2 regions of the Actinopolymorpha sp. B11F2 genome follow, and region 1 is predicted to be linked to the other one. Evidence: riboswitches for the same ligand, from Rfam matches in the RefSeq annotation. Region 1 holds a riboswitch; the other holds the start of a gene.
The links. A riboswitch is a leader RNA that binds a small molecule or an ion and turns the genes downstream of it on or off. The one in region 1 is predicted to bind thiamine pyrophosphate.

Region 2: another riboswitch for thiamine pyrophosphate. It lies ahead of thiM (hydroxyethylthiazole kinase); the one in region 1 lies ahead of thiE (thiamine phosphate synthase).

The regions. Positions count from the first base shown of each region.
Region 1 covers NZ_JBEFTX010000006.1:331,107-336,726, reverse strand. The annotation lists gene ABN034_RS14395 (thiazole synthase) at 1-617, opposite strand, end outside; gene thiS (sulfur carrier protein ThiS) at 619-819, opposite strand; gene thiO (glycine oxidase ThiO) at 819-1,928, opposite strand; gene thiE (thiamine phosphate synthase) at 1,925-2,569, opposite strand; TPP riboswitch at 2,566-2,676, opposite strand; gene ABN034_RS14375 (IclR family transcriptional regulator) at 2,754-3,530, opposite strand; gene ABN034_RS14370 (NUDIX domain-containing protein) at 3,640-4,116, shown strand; gene ABN034_RS14365 (zinc-binding dehydrogenase) at 4,190-5,101, shown strand; gene ABN034_RS14360 (MFS transporter) at 5,243-5,620, opposite strand, start outside.
Region 2 covers NZ_JBEFTX010000004.1:217,282-222,901, reverse strand. The annotation lists gene ABN034_RS09905 (sugar phosphate isomerase/epimerase family protein) at 228-1,121, shown strand; gene ABN034_RS09900 (electron transfer flavoprotein subunit beta/FixA family protein) at 1,490-2,281, shown strand; gene ABN034_RS09895 (electron transfer flavoprotein subunit alpha/FixB family protein) at 2,349-3,320, shown strand; TPP riboswitch at 3,368-3,466, shown strand; gene thiM (hydroxyethylthiazole kinase) at 3,457-4,269, shown strand; gene thiE (thiamine phosphate synthase) at 4,282-4,932, shown strand; gene thiD (bifunctional hydroxymethylpyrimidine kinase/phosphomethylpyrimidine kinase) at 4,929-5,620, shown strand, end outside.

The DNA of each region.
Region 1 (5,620 bases):
ACCGCGTCACAGCCGAGTTCCATCGCCTGGGCGGCGTCGCTTGCGGTGCCCACTCCGGCGTCGAGCACCACGGGGACCGCAACTGCCGCGCGCACTGCTTCGATGGCGTGGGGGTTCTGGATGCCCGAGCCGGATCCGATCGGCGAACCGAGCGGCATCACCGCGGCACAGCCGACATCGACGAGTCGCTGGGACAAAACCGCGTCGTCGGTGGTGTACGGCAAGACCGTGAAGCCTTGTCCTACAAGGGTTTCGGCGGCGTCGAGGAGCTCCACCACGTCCGGCATCAACGTCCGCTCGTCACCGATCACCTCGAGTTTCACCCAGTCAGTACCCAGCGCCTCGCGGGCGAGGTTGGCGGTGAGGACGGCCTCGCGGGCGCTGAGGCAGCCGGCGGTGTTCGGCAGGATGCGCGCGCCGGTCTCCTGCAGTGACGGAGCGATGCTCTCGAGCAGTGAACCCTCGCCGGTGTGGGAAGTGCGCCGCATCGACACCGTCACGAAGCCCGGGCGGGCGGTACGGATGACCTCGATGATCGTGCGGATGTTCGTCAGACCACCGGTGCCGACCCAGAGCCGGGAGGAGATCTCGACGTCGCTAATGGTGAGAGACGCCACGTCAGCCTCCCTGCCGGGCGGTGACGATCTCGACGCTGTCGCCGGATCGCAGGCCGGTCTGCTGCCAGGTGCTGGCGCGTACGACCTGGCTGTTGACCGCGACGGCGACGCTCTTCGGATCCGGCAGTCGCTCGAGCACCAGATCGGCGACGGTCGCGCCGGTAGGTACCTGTGCCGGTTCGCCATTGACAGTGATGTCCATCAGTTCCTCCTATCAAATCGGCCGGGGGAGAAGGGGTCGGCCGAAGACGTCGGGCACGATCCACCGCGGGACTCGATGTGCTCACGCAGGATGCGGGCGGTGATGGGAGCGAGGAGTATGCCGCTGCGGTAGTGGCCCGCCGCGAGGTAGAGGCCGTCGATGCCGCCCGGGCCGAGCAGTGGACCGTTGTCCGGGGTGCCGGGACGATTCCGCGCGACGACATCGAGGATTTCCGCGCGGTCCAGGCTGGGGACGAGCGTGCGAGCCGCGTCGAGCAGCCGGCCGATCCCGCCGATGGTTGGAACCGGCTCGCCGCCGTGTTCCTCGCTGGTGGCGCCGATGACCACCTCACCGCCGGCCCGGGGGACAACGTACACCGGTTCGCCGTGCACGATGGCCCGCACGGTGCGGGTCAGGCCCTCGCCGGACGACAGGTGGGCGCGGAGAATCTCGCCGCGGACGGGTCTCACGTATCGCCGCTGTGGCACCTGGTCGGGCAGGGCGTAGCCAGTGGCGACGAGCACGGCGTCGGCCGAAATGGTGCGGCCGTCGTCGGTCAGGACACCGTCCACCGAGGCGGAGGCGGTCGACGGCGTGGCTCGGCAGCGTTGGATGCGACGGTCCAGCAGCGCGAGCAGTGCCGCGGCGACCTTGCGCGGGTTCACGCTGTGGTCGTCGGGAAGCGAGGCTCCGCCACCGGCCCGGGCCGACAGCGTCGGCTCGCACTGCCGCAGCTCGCGCCGGCTCAGCTCCTCGAACGCGATGCCATGCTTGGCAAGCACGTCGAGTGTCCGGCGTACCACCTGTAGGTCATCGTGGTCCTGGCCGACCAGGAGTGTGCCGTGGCGGCGATAGTCGACATCGTGTCCCGACGTGGCCTCCAGCCAGGCGGCGTACTCCGGCCACAGCCGCGCGCTCTCCACGCCCAGGCGTAGGAGGTCCTCGTCACCGTGCCACGCCTCCCCGGCAGGGGACAGCATCCCGGCCGCGGCGTGCGTCGCACCGGATGCCGGCGCGGGGTCGAAGAGGCGCACGTCGTGACCGGCCCGCATCAGCTCGGCGGCGCAGGCGAGGCCGATGATCCCCCCGCCGATGACCGCGACCTTCATCGAGCGAGGGCGGTCGTGGCCTCCTCGTCTCCGGTACGCCATCGATGGGTACGAATGGCCGCAGCGATCTCGGCGGCTGCGGCTCCGGGGTCATCGGCCTGCGCGAGCGCGGCGATGACGGCGACGCCGTACGCACCGGCCCGCATCACCTCGGGTACCCGGTCGAGAGTGATGCCGGAGATCGCGATTGCGGGCAGGACCTTCGCCACGTCGGCAAGGGTGTGCAGCCCGATCGGGTCGGGAAGCCCCTGCTTGCTCGTGGTGAGGTAGATGGGGCCGACACCGACGTAGTCCGCGCCCTCGGCCTTCACCTGGCGCGCATGTTCGGCGTGGCGGCAGGTGCCGCCCACGAGGAATCCGGCGGGTGCGAGGCGGCGGGCGTGCCAGACCGGCAGGTCGTCGAGACCGACGTGCACACCGTCGGCTCCCGCGGCAAGCGCAACGTCAAGCCGGTCGTTGACGATCACCTTCGCCCGGTCGGCAACCCGGGCGACAACCTCGGCGGTCAGGTCCAGCAGCTCGCGGTCAGTGAGATTCTTCGCGCGAACCTGAATCGCATCGACACCGGCATCAACGACAGCTTCGATCGGCTGACCATTGAGGGTCGCAGAGTTGGTGATGCAGTGGAAACGGGGCAGCACGGGCGCTCCTCACTTCCTTCGCCGGAATTACCCGGATCAGGTTCAACGGTCGGAGCGGCGTCAGCTCCCTCTCAGCCCGCTGCCAGCGAGCACCCGCGTGGAGGTATGACCTTAGCAGGCCACGCGCGTCACCATTGTGCGAATGACACAACTCTTCACGACGGCGTTGGGGGCCTAACCTGACCTACCGGGTGACCGCGTGATCTATGGCTGTGGTGGCGAGTTTGCGGCTGATCGCGGAGGCGGCCGCGCGGACGGCGGGTGCGATGGTCGGTGTGGAAATGTGGTCCGTGCTGCCCGACAAGCTGAGTGCTGCGACGACCTGTTGGCGGTGCGTGATGCCGGCGGCGACCGAACGGGTGCCGATGGCGAACTCCTCGTTGTCGACGGCGAAAAGCTGCTTGCGGATGGTGGCGAGTTCGCGCCGCAACGCGGCCTCGCCCGTCAGCGAGTTCCGTGTGCGGCTGACCAAACCGTGCTCGCACATCACCTTCTCCAGCAGGTCTGGCACTGCGAAGGCGAGCAGCAGCTTGCCCGATCCTGTGCAGGTCAAGGGCTGCCGACCACCGACCCGGGTGTCGAGCCGGACGCTGCGACGTCCGGAGATCTTCTGCAGGTAGACAACGTCGGTGCCGTCGAGAATGGCGAGCTGCACGGTTGCATGGGTGATCTCGTACAGGTCCTGCATGTAGGGGAGGGCTGCGTCCCGGAGGCCGAGGCCTCGATGTTCGGCGCGTGACCCGAGTTCGAAGAGTCGAAGGCCGAGAGCGACTCCATCATCGATCGGCTGCAGCAGGCGTGTGGTGACCAGATCGGCGACGATGCGGTTCGCGGTCGCCTTCGGCAGCCTGGTGCGCTCGATGATGCGGGTGCGGGTAACCACCGGCCCGTCGGATCCGACGGTTTCCAGGATCGACAGTACCTTCTCCAGCATGGATCGCGGGCTCGCAGCGTGACTCATTCAATGAGCCTATGTCTTCCACGGAACGGCCGCTGAGCTTAGCGTTCGGCAGATAATCACGACGACCGACCTGCCGAGCGTCCGGACGATCTGCCAATCCTGGAACGAGATGTCGTCCGGATACTCCGTCCTCGACGCGGACGACAAGGTCCTGCTGCTGAAGACAACTGAATCCACCGACCCGATTGTCGGCACCGTCTGGGAACTTCCCGGCGGAGGCATCGAAGCGGGCGGGGGTTGGGCCGATGCCGCCGGTCGCGAGCTGCACGACGAGACCGGCCTCACCACCGACGCAACCCACCTGAGTGAGCCGGCCTGGCAGCGAACAGCCACCTACCGCTACCGCGGTCACCGACGCCTGCAGCACGAACGAGTAGTAATGGTTCGCCTTCCAGAACGCCAGCCCCAGGTCAGCGGACGCAATCGGACCGACGACGAGCGGAACGACTGCATCGGATCGCGGTGGTGGCCGATCGAGGAGATCGTCAACAGCTCGGAACGGTTCTATCCCGGCCGCCTGCCGAGTCTGCTGCCCCGGGTCCTCAGCGGCCAGCCCGTCACCGAGCCGTTCGAACGCTGGCCCTGAAGCCGCGCTGTCACGAACCGCGCCCCGATCCCTGTCGCATCTACATCCGAACCGCTTGTGAGAAAGGTCAGCCATGCGTTCTCTTGTCGTCGACCATTCCGTACCCGGACACATCCGCCTCGGCGAGGCACCGGAACCGGAGCCGGGCCCGGCTCAGGTTCTGATCGACGTGAAGACGGCGTCGCTCAACTGTGGTGAGCTGGCTTATGCGCGCGGCGCTGCCGAGGAGGGCACCGTGCTGGGCTGGGACACGGCCGGCGTCGTACGTCGTGGCGCTGGTGACGGCTCCGGGCCGGCCGTCGGCACGCGGGTGGTCGGCTTCGCTGGGTCGGGCGGCTGGGCGGAGCGACGGGCGCTGGACAGCGCCGATGTCGCGGTCGTTCCCGACGATGTGGAGCTCGGTGCTGCGGTGACCTTGCCGGTGGCGGGCGGTACGGCGCTGCGGGCCCTACGACGGCTCGGCTTCGTCGCGGGCGAGCGCGTCCTGGTGACCGGTGCGTCGGGGGGAGTCGGGCGGTTCGCCGTGCAGATCGCGGCGCTTGCGGGCGCCCACGTGATCGCTAGCGTGGGCAGTCCCGAACGCGGCGAGGGCCTGGCCGAGCTCGGCGCGGCGGAGGTGGTCGTCGGCCTCGATGCGATCGACGAACCGTTGTTCGGCGTGATCGACAACGTGGGCGGGCCGCAGCTGGTGCAGGCGTTCGGGCTCCTGGGCGAGGGCGGCTCGATCCAGTCGATCGGCGGCACCTCGGGTGAGCCGGCGGTCTTTGCCCCGTACGGCACTGTGGGGTTGTACCGGAAGATCGAGGCGTTCGACAACACGCTCGGCGACATGGGGCGGCACCTGGCGCCCCTCCTGCGCTGGCTCGCCGCCGGGAAGCTTGACCCGCAGATTGGCTGGCGCGGCGACTGGAGCCGCGCGGGCGAGGCGGTCGAGCTACTGATCGGCCGCAAGCTACCAGGCAAGGCAGTGCTCGAGATCGCGTAGGGCTGCCCGGCGCCCTGGAACTCAAGGCCATCTGCTGCGGGCCCCAGTCGCCGTCGGCTCGAAGGAGGTCACGCAGCTAGGCTTGCTGCCGCAGTCGTCGATCGCGCCGGACCACATCACGGTGGCCGACCTGGTGGCGTGCTACGAAGACAGACCCATGGAGTCGGGCCGTTGCTGACATGTCTCGGCTGTATCACAGGTCATACCCGCGCTTGGTCCGCACGCAAGGTGTCTGCCGGAGAGAGCAGCTGCTTCGCGCGAATCCTTCTGTGATCGTGGATACCGCGCGATCGCGTAGACCAGAGTCGCAGCGATCCCGCCGGCTATCGCCAAAGCGGCGGATCTGCTCCCGCTGGCCGTCGCCACGCGAAGGGCCTCTCCGCTGAGCCCTGCGTGCCCGTTGTTGGCCAGGAGTACCAAGAAGGCGAGGCCAACAACCGCGCCCAGCCCGGAGCCGGTGGAGACGATCGCCGAGGCAACGCCCTGCCGGCTCGGCTCGACTCCGATCGCCGCGATGAT
Region 2 (5,620 bases), on a different contig from region 1:
CGACACGCGGGGCAAGGCCAGACACGACCTCGCTGCCCCGCTGTGGGTGAAAGAGCATAGTCCCCGGACGAACCGGCGCAATCCACACCGGAACGGTCCTGTTTCGGCCCAGAGCCGGCGGACTGCCCCACGACTCGACGGTGTTGTGTGGACGAGACTTGAGAGGTCGCTCCTTCCATGGCGGCAGCGGCGACAGTCCTCGTAGCGACGACGAGAGGGGTACGCCTGTGGGCGGTACCAGTGCCACCACTTCCACCACACCGGGCACACCGACCGGCGACGCGTTCTTCACCAGCCTCAACCCCGGTGCGCTCGGTATCAGCCCGGGCTTCGAAGCGGCGGTGGAGCTCGCCGGCGAGTTCGGTTTCGGCGCGGTCGACCCGGACGCCCGCTACCTCGGGGAACAGCCCGAAGCCGAGCTGTCGAAGGTGGGCGAACGCCTGGAGAGCGCGGGTCTGCGTTGGGGATCCGGTGGCGTGCCGGTCGACCTCACCGGTGAAGCGGCGAAGTTCGCGGAGCAGCTGTCGGGTCTTCCGGCGTACGCGGCGACGCTGGCGGCGGCAGGCGTCGAGCGCGCGGGTACGTGGATCCGGCCGATGAGCGACGCGGTGACGTACCAGCGCAACTTCGCCCGGCACGTCGAGCGGGTGGGCCTCGTCGACGAGATCCTGAGCGGTGCGGGGATCAGGTTCGGGCTGGAGTACGTCGGGCCGAAGACCTTCTGGTCGACCGAGCTCTACCCGTTCGTCCACACCCTCGCCGAGGCGCGCGAGCTGCTGGCGGCGGTGGGAAGTTCGAACGTCGGCGTCATCCTGGACACCTTCCACTGGTACACCGCTGGCGAGACGGCCGACGACCTGCGCGGACTGACCGCTGACCAGGTGGTCGCCGTCGACCTCAACGACGCGCCGGTCGGCCGTGAACGCGACGAGCAGATCGACGGCCAGCGGACCCTCCCGGGAGCGACCGGTGTCATCGACCTGGCGGGTTTCGTCGGTGCGCTGCGCGACATCGGTTATGCCGGGCCGATCAAGGTCGAGCCGTTCAACGCGGAGCTTCGGGCGCTGCCGGTCCGCGATGTCGTGGCGAAGACGGCGGACTCCCTCTCCGCCGTCCTCTGAGCCTCGCCCGGCTCCTCGTCGCCCGAAGTGCTCCCGGCGTCCGCCGGGGGCGGCAAATGACCACGCTGAGCAGGTGTGTGGCACCCGGGACAGGTGCCGACGCCTCGTGAGGGTGCGGACGCCTGCTCAGCGTGGTCATTTGCACCGCGCCGAGGCCCCCACGCGTCCCCGCGGCACGTCGGTTGCCGACTAAGCTACTGACGGGTAACGTCTCGATGGTCGGGTTCGGGTCCAAGGTGTTCGCTCGAGTGCGTTCGCCAGGTGCGGCGAGCCTGGCAGGCTGGTAGCCACGCGAGCGCCCGCGACTCGCGGGGTGTTCGTTCAGCCGCGTAAGCGCGCCCGGAGCGAGTGAGGAGCCGGACCGGAGCATGAAGATCGTCGTCTGTGTGAAGTACGTCCCCGACGCCACAGCGGACCGCACCTTCGACCCTGGCGACAACACCGTCGACCGGGTGAACGTGCCCGGCCTGCTCTCCGAACTCGACGAGCACGCGATCGAGGCGGCGTTGACGCTCGCCGAGGCCGGTGACGCCGAGGTCACCGCCCTTGCGGTCGGCCCGCCCGACGCCGCCGCCGCGGTGAAGAAGGCCCTGCAGATGGGCGTGGACGCCGGCGTCCACGTCGCCGACGACGCGGTGCACGGTTCAGACGCGGTGGCCACGTCCCTGGTGCTCGCGAAGGCGCTGGCGAAGATCGGCGAGGAGGGTCCTGTCGACCTCGTTCTGTGCGGCATGGCCTCGACCGACGGCGGCATGTCGGTCGTTCCCGCGATGCTCGCCGAGCGCCTCGACCTGCCGCAGGTGACTTTCGCCGCGAGCGTCGAGGTGGGGGAGGGCGGCGTACGGATCCGCCGGGACGGCGAGACCGCCACCGAGATCGTCGAGGCGTCCCTGCCGGCGGTCGTCTCCGTCACCGACCAGGCCAACGAACCCCGTTACCCGTCGTTCAAGGGGATCATGGCGGCGAAGAAGAAGCCGGTGCAGACCTGGAGTCTCTCCGACGTCGGCGTCGACCCCGGGGAGGTCGGGTTGGGCGCGGCGAGGACGGCGGTCGCGTCGTACACACAACGCCCACCACGTCAGCAGGGCACGGTCGTCACCGACGACGGCGACGGCGGTCGGGCACTCGTCGGCTTCCTGGCCGAGCAGAAGTTCGTCTGAAGCACACGCGCGGAAAGAGATTCGTCTGAAGCACGCGCGCGGAAAGAGATAGGGGAAGGCTTCCGGCATGGCAGAGATCCTCGTCCTCGTCGACCACAGTGACGGCGCCGTCCGCAAGACGACCACCGAACTGCTGACGATCGCCCGCCGCCTCGGCGATCCCGCCGCGGTGTTCATCGGCAGCGGGTACGAACGCGCAAAGGACACCCTGGCGAGCTTCGGCGCCCAGAAGGTCTACCTCGCAGAAGACCCCGAGCTGACCGACTACCTCGTGGCACCCAAGGCGGAGGCCCTCGCCCTGGTGGCGGAGCGCGCGACGCCCGCCGCGATCCTGCTGACCTCCAGCGCCGAGGGCAAGGAGATCGCGGGACGGCTCGCGATCAAGCTCGACGCCGGCGTACTCACCGACGCGGTCGACGTGGTAGCCGGCGAGAACGGCGGCGGGCCGGTCACCACCCAGTCGGTGTTCGCCGGCAACTACACCGTCGAGGCGAAGGTCACCCGCGGCACGCCGATCATCACGGTCAAGCCCAACGCCGCCACCCCGGAGCAGGCTCCTGCGCAACCGGTGGAGGAGAAGCTGGACGTCGCCGTGTCGGACCAGGCGAAGACGGCCCGGGTCGTCGAACGCACGGCACGCACCCAGACCGGCCGCCCCGACCTCACCGAGGCGGCCATCGTCGTGTCCGGCGGCCGTGGCGTCGGGTCGGCGGAGAACTTCGCCGTCGTCGAGGCACTCGCCGACGCGCTCGGTGCCGCTGTCGGGGCGTCGCGGGCCGCGGTCGACTCCGGTTGGTACCCACACGCCTACCAGGTGGGGCAGACCGGCAAGACAGTGTCGCCGCAGCTGTACGTCGCGGCCGGCATCTCCGGCGCCATCCAGCACCGGGCGGGCATGCAGACCTCGCGGACGATCGTGGCCGTCAACAAGGACGCCGAGGCGCCGATCTTCGAGATGGCCGACTTCGGTGTCGTCGGTGACCTGCACACGGTCCTGCCCCAGGCGACGCAGGAGATCACCGAACGCAAGGGCAGCTGACCGGCACACCTGGGTCGCATACCCGCCGCCGAGCGGGTACGGTCGAAGGCAGTGACGCGGGGTGCCCGTAGATCGTTCGGGCTGAGAACACACCCGTGGAACCTGATCCAGATCATGCTGGCGAAGGGACGTCGCGATGCCCGCAGCCGATGCTGCTGTGAAAGCTGACGACATGGCCGACGCGCTCGAGCGGTTGCGCGTCCGGACTCCACTTGTGCACTGTCTCACCAACGTTGTCGTGGCCGGATTCACCGCCAACGCCCTGCTCGCCGCAGGGGCGGCACCGGCGATGGCTGACGCGGTGGAGGACGCCGACGTGCTCGCCCGAGCGGCCGGCGGAGTCCTCGTCAACATCGGGACCGTCACGGCGGCATCCGCCGACGGTATGCGGGCCGCCGTGGTCGCGGTGGGTGACGCCGGCGGTCGCTGGGTACTCGACCCGGTGGCCGCGGGTGCGTTGCCCTGGCGGGCGGCCCTGGCCGCGGAGTTGACGGAGCTGTATCCCCCTGCGGTCGTACGTGGAAATGCCTCGGAGGTCCTCGCACTCACCGGAGAGCTCGGCGGTCGGGGGGTCGACGCGAGTGCCGGACCGGACGACGCGGCCGCGGCGGCCACCGCGATCGCCGGCAGGTTCGGCGCGACGGTCGCCGTGAGTGGGGCTGTCGACCTGATCACCGACGGCGAGCGGACCGTCCGTGTCGAGAACGGCCATCCCCTGATGACGAAGGTCACTGGCGTCGGCTGTGTGCTCGGCGCGCTGGCGGCAGGGTTTCTCGCAGTCGTCGACGATCCTCTTCTCGCCACCGTGACGGCTACCGTGTTCCTGACGCTGGCGGCCGAGGACGCGGTGGCGCGGGCAGACAAGCCTGGTTCGTTCGCGGTGGGTTTGATCGACGAGTTGGCCACCGTCGACGGCGACCGTATCCGTACCGGCGCAAGGCTGCGTTGACAGGTGATCCCGTTGCGCCACCTGGACCTCTCGCTCTATCTCGTCACCGACACGAGGTTGTGTGGCGGTACGCAAGGTGTGGTTGACACCGTGCTGGCCGCGGTGACTGGTGGCGTGACGGCTGTCCAGCTGCGCGACACCCACGCGAACGCCCGCGCGCTCGTGGCCCTAGCCCGTCGCCTGCGCGAAACCCTCTCTGAGACGGGCGTCCCGCTGATCGTCAACGATCGCGCGGACGTTGCGGCAGCGGCGGGTGCTGACGGAGTCCATGTCGGGCAGGAGGACCTTCCGGTCGAGGTCGCGCGGGCGCTCCTTGGTCCAGACGCCTTTGTGGGCTTGTCGATCCAGCGGCCGGATCAGCTCGCCGCGGTGCGTGAGCTGGCGGCGGGCGCCGTCGACTACCTCGGTGCCGGACCGGTCCTTCCGCAACGTACCAAGGGCGACGCCGCTGCTCCGATGGGCCTCGACACGCTGGCAGAGGTCGTCCGCGGAGCATCCTTGCCGGTCGTCGCGATCGGCGGGATCGACACCGACAACGCTGCCGCTGTCCGGGCGACCGGGGTGGACGGCATCGCTGTCGTCAGCGCGATCTGCGGGAGGCCGGACCCGGCCGCGGCGGCCCGAGCCCTGCGAAACTGCCTTGCCGTGAAGGAGGTTCGATGACACCGGCGTTGCGGACAACGCCCGACCCGGAGCAGCCAGGGACTACGCCACCCCCGGTCGCGTTGACGATCGCGACGAGCGATCCTTCCGGTGGTGCCGGGATCCAGGCCGACCTCAAGACGTTCTCGGCACTCGGTGCCTACGGCACGGCCGTGCTGGTCGCCCTCACCGCACAGAACACCCGGGGCGTGACCGGTATCCAGGTGATCCCTACCGCGTTCATCGCCGAGCAGCTCGACACGCTGTTCGCCGACGTCTCCGTCGACGCGGTGAAGATCGGCATGCTGGCGAACGCCGCGGTGATCCGTACCGTCGCGGACGCTCTCGTCCGGCTTCGACCGCCGTGCATCGTTCTCGACCCGGTGATGGTGGCGGCAAGCGGCGACCGGTTGCTGGAACCCGACGCTGTCGCCGATCTGCGCGACCGGTTGCTGCCGCTGGTCGACCTCGTGACCCCCAACATCCCCGAGGCGGCCACGCTGCTGGCCCGCCCGCCTGCACAGAGCGTGGACGAAGCGGAAGAGCAGGCACGGGACCTGCGGCGCATGGGCGCGCGGAGGGTGCTGCTCAAGGGTGGCCACCGGCTGGATTCCGACGAGTCCACCGACGTGTACGTCGACGCCGAACGCACCCGCCTGTTCAACGCCCCACGGATCAGGACCAGGCACACGCACGGCACCGGCTGCAC